2 regions of the Priestia sp. 40 genome follow, and region 1 is predicted to be linked to the other one. Evidence: riboswitches for the same ligand, from Rfam matches in the RefSeq annotation. Region 1 holds a riboswitch; the other holds the start of a gene.
What was found. Region 1 has a riboswitch for cobalamin ahead of ACO1DI_RS27025 (cobyric acid synthase). Riboswitches for the same ligand answer to the same signal wherever they lie in the genome.

Region 1 (5,222 bases):
AAAACCGACGTTCTATTTATGCAATTGATAAAAATGTAAAAATATCAGAAGAAAAAATTGAAGAAATTATTAATTTTTCGGTAAAACATACTCCTTCATCATTTAATTCTCAAAGCGCACGTGTAGTTGTTTTATTTGGTGAACAGCATGATAAAGTATGGGATATTACGAGAGAAACGCTTCGTAAAATTGTTCCAGCTGAAAATTTTTCAGATACGGATCAAAAAATGAACTTATTCGGAAGCGGCTATGGAACAGTTCTTTTCTTTGAAGATCAAGAAGTAATTGAAGGATTGCAAAAGCAGTTCGCATCTTATAGCGAAAACTTCCCGGTTTGGTCTAACCAATCATCAGGCATGCTGCAGCATGTGATCTGGACAGCACTTGAGCTAGAAGGCCTAGGAGCAACTTTACAACATTACAATCCATTGATTGACGATGAAGTAAAAGCAACTTGGAATATTCCAAGCTCATGGAAATTAATTGCTCAAATGCCATTTGGTAATCCTGTGTCACCTGCGGGAGAAAAAGAATTTCAACCGCTAACTGAACGTGTAAAAGTATTTAAATAAGCAAAAAAAGGCATGGACAAAATTATTTTATTTGAAGCAAGATCCGAACGATTCATCGTTCGGGTTTTTTTATTGGTATGGCAAGCGTAGGTTTTGCGTATGTAGCTGCTTCTAGCGGTTGATTTCGTTATGTCTCAGACCCTTTTTTAAAATAAATAGTTTGAATATTCTTTTATGTTTAATCTAAGAAAAATGCGGTTAAATAGGAGGGGTAGTCCTCAAATCTTCGGTGGAATTAATGCGCTATACATAAGCAATTCAATGATGTTTTGTAAAAAAATAAAGTTTTTAACTTGGTTTTTTAGAGAATATTTGTTAACATATCCACTTGTGAGGTCTTAGTAAGAGGAGGATGATGTAAAGAATCCCATATCGGACGCAAGGGCGTAGATATGTGGAGTGGGAATTTTAAAGGAGGATTTTATGTCTGATCAAGGAAATCAAGGAAAATTTAAAAAATCAATATCGTTACTTGACCTAACGTTAATTGGGATGGGAGCTATTTTTGGTTCCGCCTGGTTATTTGCGGTTAGTAACGTGGCGTCAAAGGCTGGTCCAGCCGGAAGTTTTTCGTGGCTGATTGGCGGAGTCATTATTTTACTTATCGGCTTAGTGTATGCTGAACTTGGAGCAGCGCTGCCGCGTACCGGTGGAATTATCCGTTATCCGGTTTATTCACATGGTCATTTAGTAGGTTACTTAATTTCATTCATTACCATTATTGCTTATACAAGTTTAATTGCCATTGAGGTAACAGCTGTACGTCAGTATGTTGCTGTATGGATTCCTGGTCTAACTAAACATGGTTCTGAATCGCCTACAACGATTGGATGGCTATTCCAGTTCGCGTTATTAACACTATTTTTCATTATTAACTACGTAAGTGTAAAAGCATTTGCTAAGTCAAATGTCATTATATCTGTGTTTAAATATGCGGTTCCTCTTACAATTATCGTCGTGTTAGCTTATCACTTCAAATCAGCTAACTTTACAACTGGCGATTTTGCTCCGTTTGGTTTTAATGGTATTCAAGCAGCCATTTCAACAGGTGGCGTTATGTTTGCTTACTTAGGACTTCACCCTATTGTTTCGGTAGCCAGTGAAGTTAAAAATCCGCAGCGTAATATTCCAATCGCGCTAATTATCTGTATTGTACTTTCAGCGATTATTTACACAGCACTGCAAGTATTGTTCATCGGTAACATCCCGGCTGATATGCTATCAGGAGGATGGGGAACAATTCAAGAGCAATTCTCTTTACCATTTAAAGATATTGCACTTATTTTAGGCCTTGGCTGGTTAGTAACGCTTGTTATTTTTGATGCTATTTTATCACCAGGCGGTAACGGAAACATCTTTATGAATACAACTTCTCGTCTAGTTTATGCTTGGTCTCGTAATGGAACACTATTTAAACGTTTCTCAAAAGTAGATAAGAAAACAGGAATTCCACGTGCGTCACTATGGCTATCATTTGGAATGTCCGTATTCTGGACACTGCCATTTCCTTCTTGGGAAGCGCTAGTAAACGTATGTTCAGTAGCACTTATTCTGTCTTATGCTATCGCACCAATTTCAGCTGCAGCATTCAGAGTAAATGCAAAAGATCTTAAAAAACCTTTCAAATTAAAAGGCATGAGCATTATTGCTCCTGTTTCATTTATCTTCTGTTCATACATCGTATACTGGTCAGGATGGACAACAATTTCTTGGCTGCTAGGATCACAGCTTCTAATGGTTGTTATCTACGTAGCGTTTAAGAAATACGTACCAACTGACGTTGTGAAATTTGCACAGCAGCTTAAATCTGCTTGGTGGCTAGTTGCTTATTATATTATTATGCTTGTTATCTCTTATCTAGGTTCATTTGGCGGAGGACAAGGTGTGCTAAGCAACCCACTTGACTTAATTTTAATTGCTCTTGTTTCACTCGGTATTTTCTACTGGGCGAAATACACAGGTTTACCAAAAGCAGTTATCGATACAGATGATTAATAAAAAACACGGCATGAATTCATGCCGTGTTTTTCGTTTGTATAGGCGTGTACTCTATTTATTTATCAAACAGCCATGTTTTTAATATAGCAGCATACTCACGAAAGTAGGCTTGAAGTTTAATTGAATTTGGTGTCTTTGCGCCTAAAGGATAAACATCAAAACCTTGGCGCTTGGCAATAATAGAAGCGCGAAACAGATGAAAATCACTGCTAACAAGCACGACTCGTTTATCTTGAATATCAACTTTCTTTTTGGTGAAAATAAAATTCTCAAAAGTAGAAGTTGACTGATCTTCTTTTATAATGCGATTCTTTTTAATTCCTGCTTTTCGTAGAAAACGGTAGGCTGCCTCTGCTTCAGAAATTTCTTCATCAGATCCTTTTCCACCCGTTACGATAACTTTTGTTTGTTTATGAGTCTTTAAATAAGATAAAGCTGTTTTTGCTCGCTCTTTTAAACTAGGAGACATTTGATCACCATCTACTTTAGAACCTAAAACGAGGACATAATCTGCGTTTTGTGGAACAGACTTGTGGGCAGTTTGATACATACAAAAAGATATAATTACTATATAAAGAACAAGCGAACCAATAAAGGTATAAATCATTTTTTTCTTCAACTGTGAGCACCTTCCTAGCTATTTCATAAGATGTTTGGAAAATAATTGTTATTATAGCATACGAGACCCAAATAAGTATAAACACAGTAATATATAATAATAGAAGAAAATCGTTATTGTGAATGGTTATAAAATTCGTTACAATAAAGAATAAATGATTTTAAAAGTGCCTCTAAGGAGGATAATAGGGAAATCGGTGAGAATCCGGTGCAGCCCCCGCTACTGTAAATGTGGATGAACCTGCAAAGACCCACTAGTCAAACTAGGAAGGGTGCAGAAGTAAAATGAAGCATAAGCCAGGAGACCTGCTTTTAAAAACCCCTTATTTTTCGGTGGGAGAAATAAGTCAAGACAATGTGTTAATGAGCGCATGACCAAACCTTGACTTTTACAGTTAAGGTTTTTTTATGTGGTAGGGAGTGGATAAAGTGAAAAAAGGAAAACCTCTTATGATTCAAGGAACGCACTCAGACGCTGGAAAAAGCATGATTGCTACAGCATTTTGCCGTATTTTTAAAGAAGACGGCTATCAAACTGCACCGTTTAAATCGCAAAACATGGCGCTCAATTCATACATTACAATGGATGGAAAAGAAATTGGCAGAGCGCAGGGAATTCAAGCAGAAGCTGCTGGAGTAGAAGCAACAACTAATATGAACCCTATTTTAATTAAACCAACTCGTGATCATGAATCTCAAATTGTCGTTCATGGAAAGCCGCTTCGTAATATGTTTGCTTTTCAGTATCGGCAAGAATTTTTTAATGAAGGTTTGAACGTTATCACTGAGTCTTATAAAGAGCTTGCCAGTCATTATGATCGAATTGTGATTGAAGGTGCTGGAAGTCCTGCTGAAGTCAATTTGAACGATCGGGAACTGGTAAATATGCGCGTAGCAAAGATAGCCCAAGCGCCTGTTGTGTTAGTAGGAGATATTGATAAAGGTGGAGTTTTTGCGAGCCTAGTAGGAACTCTTCAATTGCTTCCAGCTGAGCACAAGCCCAGAGTTGTCGGGGTGTTAATCAATAAATTCCGAGGAGATTTAGAACTGTTAAAACCGGGGCTAAAGTGGTTTGAAGAATACACGGGCGTTCCGGTCCTAGGCGTTATTCCTTATATGCACGACGTGGAAATTGACGCAGAAGATTCATTATCCCTCAGAAATTACTCAACCCTTGTGAATCCGTTAAAAGAAATTGATATTGCGGTTATTTCGTACCCACGCATCTCAAATTTTACAGACATCGATCCTTTAAGCTTAGAAGAAGACTGTCATGTGAGGCTTGTAACCAAGCCATCACAACTAGGTACGCCTGATTTAATTGTTTTACCAGGAAGCAAAAATACGATTGAAGATGCGCAGTTTTTACAAGAAAGCGGGCTGGCTCTAGCCATTAATCAAGTCTTGAACGCAACGAACGCTCACGTTATTGGCATCTGCGGGGGATATCAAATGTTAGGCGAGACGATTACGGACCCCGATGCAGTAGAGTCCCGGATTGAATCTATTAAAGGGCTGGGTTTGCTTCCAGTGGAAACCGTTATGACAACCAGCAAAAAAACAGAAAGAGTTTCTGGATATGTTCAGTTAGAGAGTGAGAAGGTTTCGATTGAAGGCTATGAAATTCATATGGGAAAGACGGTTTCTAAAAGCATGACGGAAGCCTTTGCGGTGGTAGATGATCAAAAAGAAGGAACGGTTAAAGAAAACATCATTGGCACGTATGTTCATGATGTGTTTCATAACGATGCTTTGCGCAGAGCTTTGCTTAATCAAATTCGCAAACATAAAAAATTGCCACCTATTACGGATACATTCAACAGCCGTCTGCAAAAAGAGGAGTCTTTTTCAAAAGCAGCAGCATATGTGAGAGAAGCTGTAGATATGGAAAAGCTGTATCATTTAATAGACAACTATAAAAGCCCGGAGCAAGCACAAAAAGTATAGCTTGTAGAGGCTTTCGCTTGTTTTTTTACCGAGAACTTTAGTACGCTGTGCTACGTTGCCTAGTTCAACAGTCTAGCACTCGCAACA
Region 2 (5,222 bases), on a different contig from region 1:
TCTGCAAGGTCATCTGATTCATACATAATATCTAATCGCTCTTTGATAAAAGGGCTTCTGCTTGGATCAAGTTTAACGGCACTTTTTATGATAGGTTTCTCAGTTTCAATTTCAAAAAGAGAGCGTCTCTCTAATTGACATAGTGAGAGTTCCTCTTCGCTGCATGCGTATGTGTAGATATACTGAGGCAGCTGCGTATGGTTATTCAATATCGTATCATCCTTTATCGTATCTAATTATCCTTCTTCTCAAACAATAGCGAGAAAAGAAGAGAAAAGCAACGAATTTAAATATATTTGGCCGTGAATACTAAATTGAAGCGCTTCATAGTCCACTTATTTGACAAAACATGCTAAAATAACTGATGGTAACCTGCATATGCTGCTGTTTATACAAAAGAACTGAAATAAGGTTTCTCAAAAAATCATTTACACACTGCTGACATTTTGATGAATAGGAGAGGCTACGTGATGTCTAAAAGTGATCATGAAAAGCAACAGATGAGTCGGGCTGATATGAAAAAACAAGCCAAAACATCCTCGCAAAACCTTGTGATGAACGTACTCATTGCCATTGTATCTGTATGTATTTTAGCTCTTATTATAAATGTTTTTATACTAATGAAATGAGCCGTTATGCTGCTCATTTCTTTTTATTAGGTTCAGCTTTTATTAAAGTGTTTGAGGTCTCTTTCACTAGAGAGCACATTATGAATAGCATATCTTTTTTTTACAAATGATAGTTGTGATATGATGAAGCAATAATACATTAGACAAAAGGCTGGAGGTTACTTAGTATGCCATTACTTAGATTTGATGTAATAGAAGGAAGAGATGAAAAAGAGTTAAAAACACTGCTAGACGCTACGCACCGAGCGATGCTAGAAGCCTTTGGCGTGCCGGAGCGCGATCGTTATCAAATTGTACATCAGCATCCTGCTCATGAAATGATCATTGAAGATACAGGTCTGGGCTTTGAGAGAAGCAAGGATTTGGTTATTATAAGCGTAACGAGCAAACAGCGAACAGAAGAGCAAAAACAAGCTCTTTACAGATTAATTGTAAAAGAGCTGGGAGAAAGCTGCGGTATTCAGCCAAACGACATTATGATTTCAATTGTTGAGAACGGTAATGCTGACTGGAGCTTTGGCATGGGAGAAGCTCAATTCTTAACTGGGAAATTATAAAACGGTTTATTATTTAGAGAAGCCCTTATTTCTAAGGGCTTTTTCTCATTTTGCCTATAAAAATATTATTCTCTTAGTCACATCTTACTCAAAATTAAATACAGACATCTGTCAAATGAATGATACAATAAGCTTATATGCCGTTTTGAGTGGAAAAGCCATAAAAGAGTTCGGCGTACTAATTTTAGAACAACAATAAATTTACATAAAGATGTAAAGATTTAAAGGTTAAAAGAGAAATGTACAAAATCTGTAAAACAAAAGAACAGTTACGCGTTACACATAGGAGTAAAAGGTTCTTCACATGTTTTTTCGGATAAGAAGAGAAAGTAATTTTGATCATTGAGGAGGAACTTAGAATGTTTGGATTTGATGCAGATGTATCGCCACTAGTGCGAATTAAAGTAATTGGGGTCGGCGGTGGAGGAAATAACACCGTTAACCGTATGATTGAACACGGTGTACAAGGAGTAGAATTTATCGCCGTTAATACGGATGCTCAGGCGCTTAACTTATCTAAAGCAGATGTGAAAATGCAGATTGGTGCGGCATTAACGCGAGGATTAGGTGCAGGAGCTAATCCAGAAGTAGGAAGAGAAGCAGCCGAAGAAAGTAGAGAACAAATTCAAGAAGTGCTGCAAGGTGCAGACATGGTATTCGTAACAGCTGGCATGGGCGGAGGAACCGGTACTGGAGCAGCTCCGGTTATTGCTCAAATTGCCCGTGAACTAAATGCTTTAACAATTGGAGTCGTTACTCGCCCGTTCAAGTTTGAAGGAAATAAACGTACCAAGCAAGCAGTAGGCGGTATTACTGCTATGAATGAATCAGTAGATACTCTTATTGTCATTCCAAACGACCGTTTGCTTGAAATTGTTGATAAAAAGACGCCTATGCTTGAAGCATTCCGTGAAGCAGATAATGTTCTTCGCCAAGGTATTCAAGGTATTTCAGACTTAATTGCTGTTCCAGGCCTGATTAACCTTGACTTTGCTGATGTAAAAACCATCATGTCTAATCAAGGATTTGCGCTTATGGGTATCGGACGAGCTTCCGGATCAGACCGGGCAATTGAAGCAGCGAAAAAAGCGATTTCTAGTCCGCTGCTAGATGCATCGATTGATGGAGCAAGAGGCGTGCTGTTGAACATTACGAGCGGCAGCAGCCTAAGTCTTTACGAAGTACAGGAAGCAGCAGATATTGTCACGTCCGCTTCTGATCAGGACTTAAATATGATTTTTGGATCTGTGATTAATGAAGATTTAAAGGACGAAATGATGGTAACCGTTATTGCGACTGGATTTGATGATGAAGATATTTCACCATCAGCTTCTACTTCTAGAGTTTCAAGAGCACGCTACTAAATTAAATAACCAGCTTTTATGGTGGCAATTGTTTTTCAATTGCCTTAAAAGGGAATCCGGTGCAAATCCGGAGCGGTCCCGCCACTGTAACAAGGAGCCTTATGTCAAAAAGCCACTGTCTATTTAGAGACGGGAAGGCGGTATAAGGCAGTGACTTGAAGCCAGGAGACCTGCCATAAATTACAGCACACAATAACCTACGAGGATAGGGAGGTGTTTTGGCAGAATGAAAAATAGGATAAACAAGGGGATATGTTTATCTAATTTTGTTGTGAAGACAAGCACTTCTTTTTAGAAGTGCTTTTTTTTGTGTATTAAAATAGAAGGTGGAAAAATGAATGATAAATAATAAAAAGCTCGTATCTATATTAATTTTTGTTTTACTTTGTCTTACTGCTTGTACGCCTCATGAAGAGAGTATGAGTATAAAAGAAGGAAAGAAAACGAATAAAAGCGCTACATTTTTATTTAATTTCACCCCTGCAACCCTTGATCCTCATACCGATGATGATTATACGGCAGTCCGTGCAGGAGTGGGGGAGACGCTTGTCAAAATCAGCGACGATTTAAAAATAAAGCCTTGGCTTGCTGAAAAGTGGGAAACAAAAGATAACGGTCTTACGTGGACATTTACGATAAAAAAGAACATCACGTTTCAAAATGGAAAAGCGCTGGATGCAAATGCCGTGAGGTCTTCTCTTCAAAGAGCAATAACTCAAAACTATGCGATGGGAAACGCTTTAAAAATCAAAGAAATGAAAGCGAATGGTCATACGCTCACAATTACATTAAAAGAGCAAATGCCTAAATTTCCTTCTGAATTAGTGCATCCAAATACAGCTATTATAGACGTTGATGCTTCTCATATAGCTAAGAAACCCATTGGCACAGGTCCATTTCACGTCTTATCTTTTGATCAAGGAAATCAAGTGAAATTAGAAAGGTATAAGGATTATTGGAATGGAAAAGTAAAGTTGAAAAGCGCGATCTTTGCATTTAACGAAGATGCTAATGCGCGAGTTGCTGCTCTTCAATCTGGAACAGCCGACATTATTTATCGCCCGCCTTTAGAAAGCTTGGGCACTTTACAAACAGATCCGTCTTTTAAGGTAAGTGGAGTACCTAGTGTGCGCACTCATTTATTGCTTTATAATCAAACCAATGACGCATTAGAAGACGAAAATGTACGAAAAGCTATCGATGCCTTATTGAACCGAAAAGAAGTTGTCAGCAGCATCATGAACAATCAAGCGGCAGCGGCTCGAGGGCCATTTTTACCCCAATTTCCGTTTGCCGATAATACAGCTAGTGATCAAAGAGGTATCGCATCTGCTAAAAGATACTTAGAGAAAGCAGGTTATCAAATCAAAAACGGAAAAACAATCAGAAACGGAAAGCCATTATCGCTCTCTCTTGTCACATACAGTTCTTTGCCAGAACTTCCTTTAATTGCGCAGCTTATACAGTCTAATGCGAAAGAGTTAGGAATCAATATTAAGATTCATCTCGTTGAGGACAGCGATGAATATTTAATGGCAAAAGACGATTGGGATTTAGCATTGTATAGCCTTATCACAGCACCTAGAGGAGATGCCAGCTATTATTTGAGTACGAACTATTTGCCGGGCGGTGGTTTAAATGCCAGCCGAATTAATGATGATAAACTAACAAAAATGATTCAGCAGTTAAATTCAACCGTAGAAGACGCAAAGCGAGATCAGTTAGCTAAGCAAGCAACCGCTTTGATTAATGGGAAAATGCTGACGTCATCGATTGTACATCCAAACATTGTTGTTGCTTATAATCAAAAAGTGAAAAACTGGACAACAAATCCAAGCGAGTATTATATGCTGACTCAGCATTTAGACATAATGCCATAGTCAATATTTTTGTTCCTATAGGAAAAAGAGAAAGTATACAATGACAGATAAAAGGATGTGACAGTAGACGTGCAAGAAGTACAAATGTATCAAATTAAAGAAGTAAAAGAAAAGGATGCTGAAGTGATTCAGTTTGTCATGAATATGCGGAATGAGCTATTTCCTATGCTGGAAAAAAATCAGCTTCCTGTGGATTTGCTTTATTTTAATGAACATTATGTTCAAGCGAAAGGCGCTGCTTTTTTTTCAGCTGTCACGGAAAATCAACAAGTAATTGGTACCATTGGTTTATACGCTTACGATGGACGGTTTCATGCATTAAAAGAGCGATATGAACATAGAACTGCAGCCGAGATTGTAAAGTGCTATGTGGATCCAGCGTACCGGCGTCTAGGTATCGGACAGCAGCTGTTAAAGGCAGTGGAACAATTTGCCCAAAATCATTTTTATGACACGTTGTATCTGCATACTCATCCTTTTTTACCTGGCGCTATTCCTTTTTGGGCTTCACAAGGCTTTATCAAAAGGCTAGCTGAACAGGATGAGCCTTGGAATACGCTGCACATGGACAGAAGAATACAACGAGTTGTAATGTAACGAGATCATACAGTAATTACCATGGAATCTGTATATGGGCTCATGCTATAATGAAGGTAACTTACATTTATAGCCTGTAGGGCAAGTCCTTACAGAAAAGAACCACGTTTCGAATTGGCTGAAACGTGGTTTTTTTCTATGAAAAACAAATAACAAAATATTTTTAAAAATATATATGAAATCGCTTTCAAAATA

Region 2: linked by a shared signal. The riboswitch ahead of nikA (nickel ABC transporter substrate-binding protein) and the one ahead of ACO1DI_RS27025 (cobyric acid synthase) in region 1 are both predicted to bind cobalamin.

What each region holds. Positions count from the first base shown of each region.
Region 1 is NZ_JBMPZA010000026.1:161,966-167,187, reverse strand. Features, by position in the region: gene ACO1DI_RS27040 (nitroreductase family protein) at 1-572, shown strand, start outside; gene ACO1DI_RS27035 (APC family permease) at 996-2,567, shown strand; gene ACO1DI_RS27030 (YdcF family protein) at 2,626-3,189, opposite strand; cobalamin riboswitch at 3,337-3,516, shown strand; gene ACO1DI_RS27025 (cobyric acid synthase) at 3,609-5,135, shown strand.
Region 2 is NZ_JBMPZA010000015.1:447,304-452,525, reverse strand. Features, by position in the region: gene ACO1DI_RS17185 (TRM11 family SAM-dependent methyltransferase) at 1-209, opposite strand, end outside; gene ACO1DI_RS17180 (hypothetical protein) at 471-629, shown strand; gene ACO1DI_RS17175 (tautomerase family protein) at 797-1,186, shown strand; gene ftsZ (cell division protein FtsZ) at 1,546-2,550, shown strand; cobalamin riboswitch at 2,553-2,742, shown strand; gene nikA (nickel ABC transporter substrate-binding protein) at 2,889-4,430, shown strand; gene ACO1DI_RS17160 (GNAT family N-acetyltransferase) at 4,500-5,027, shown strand.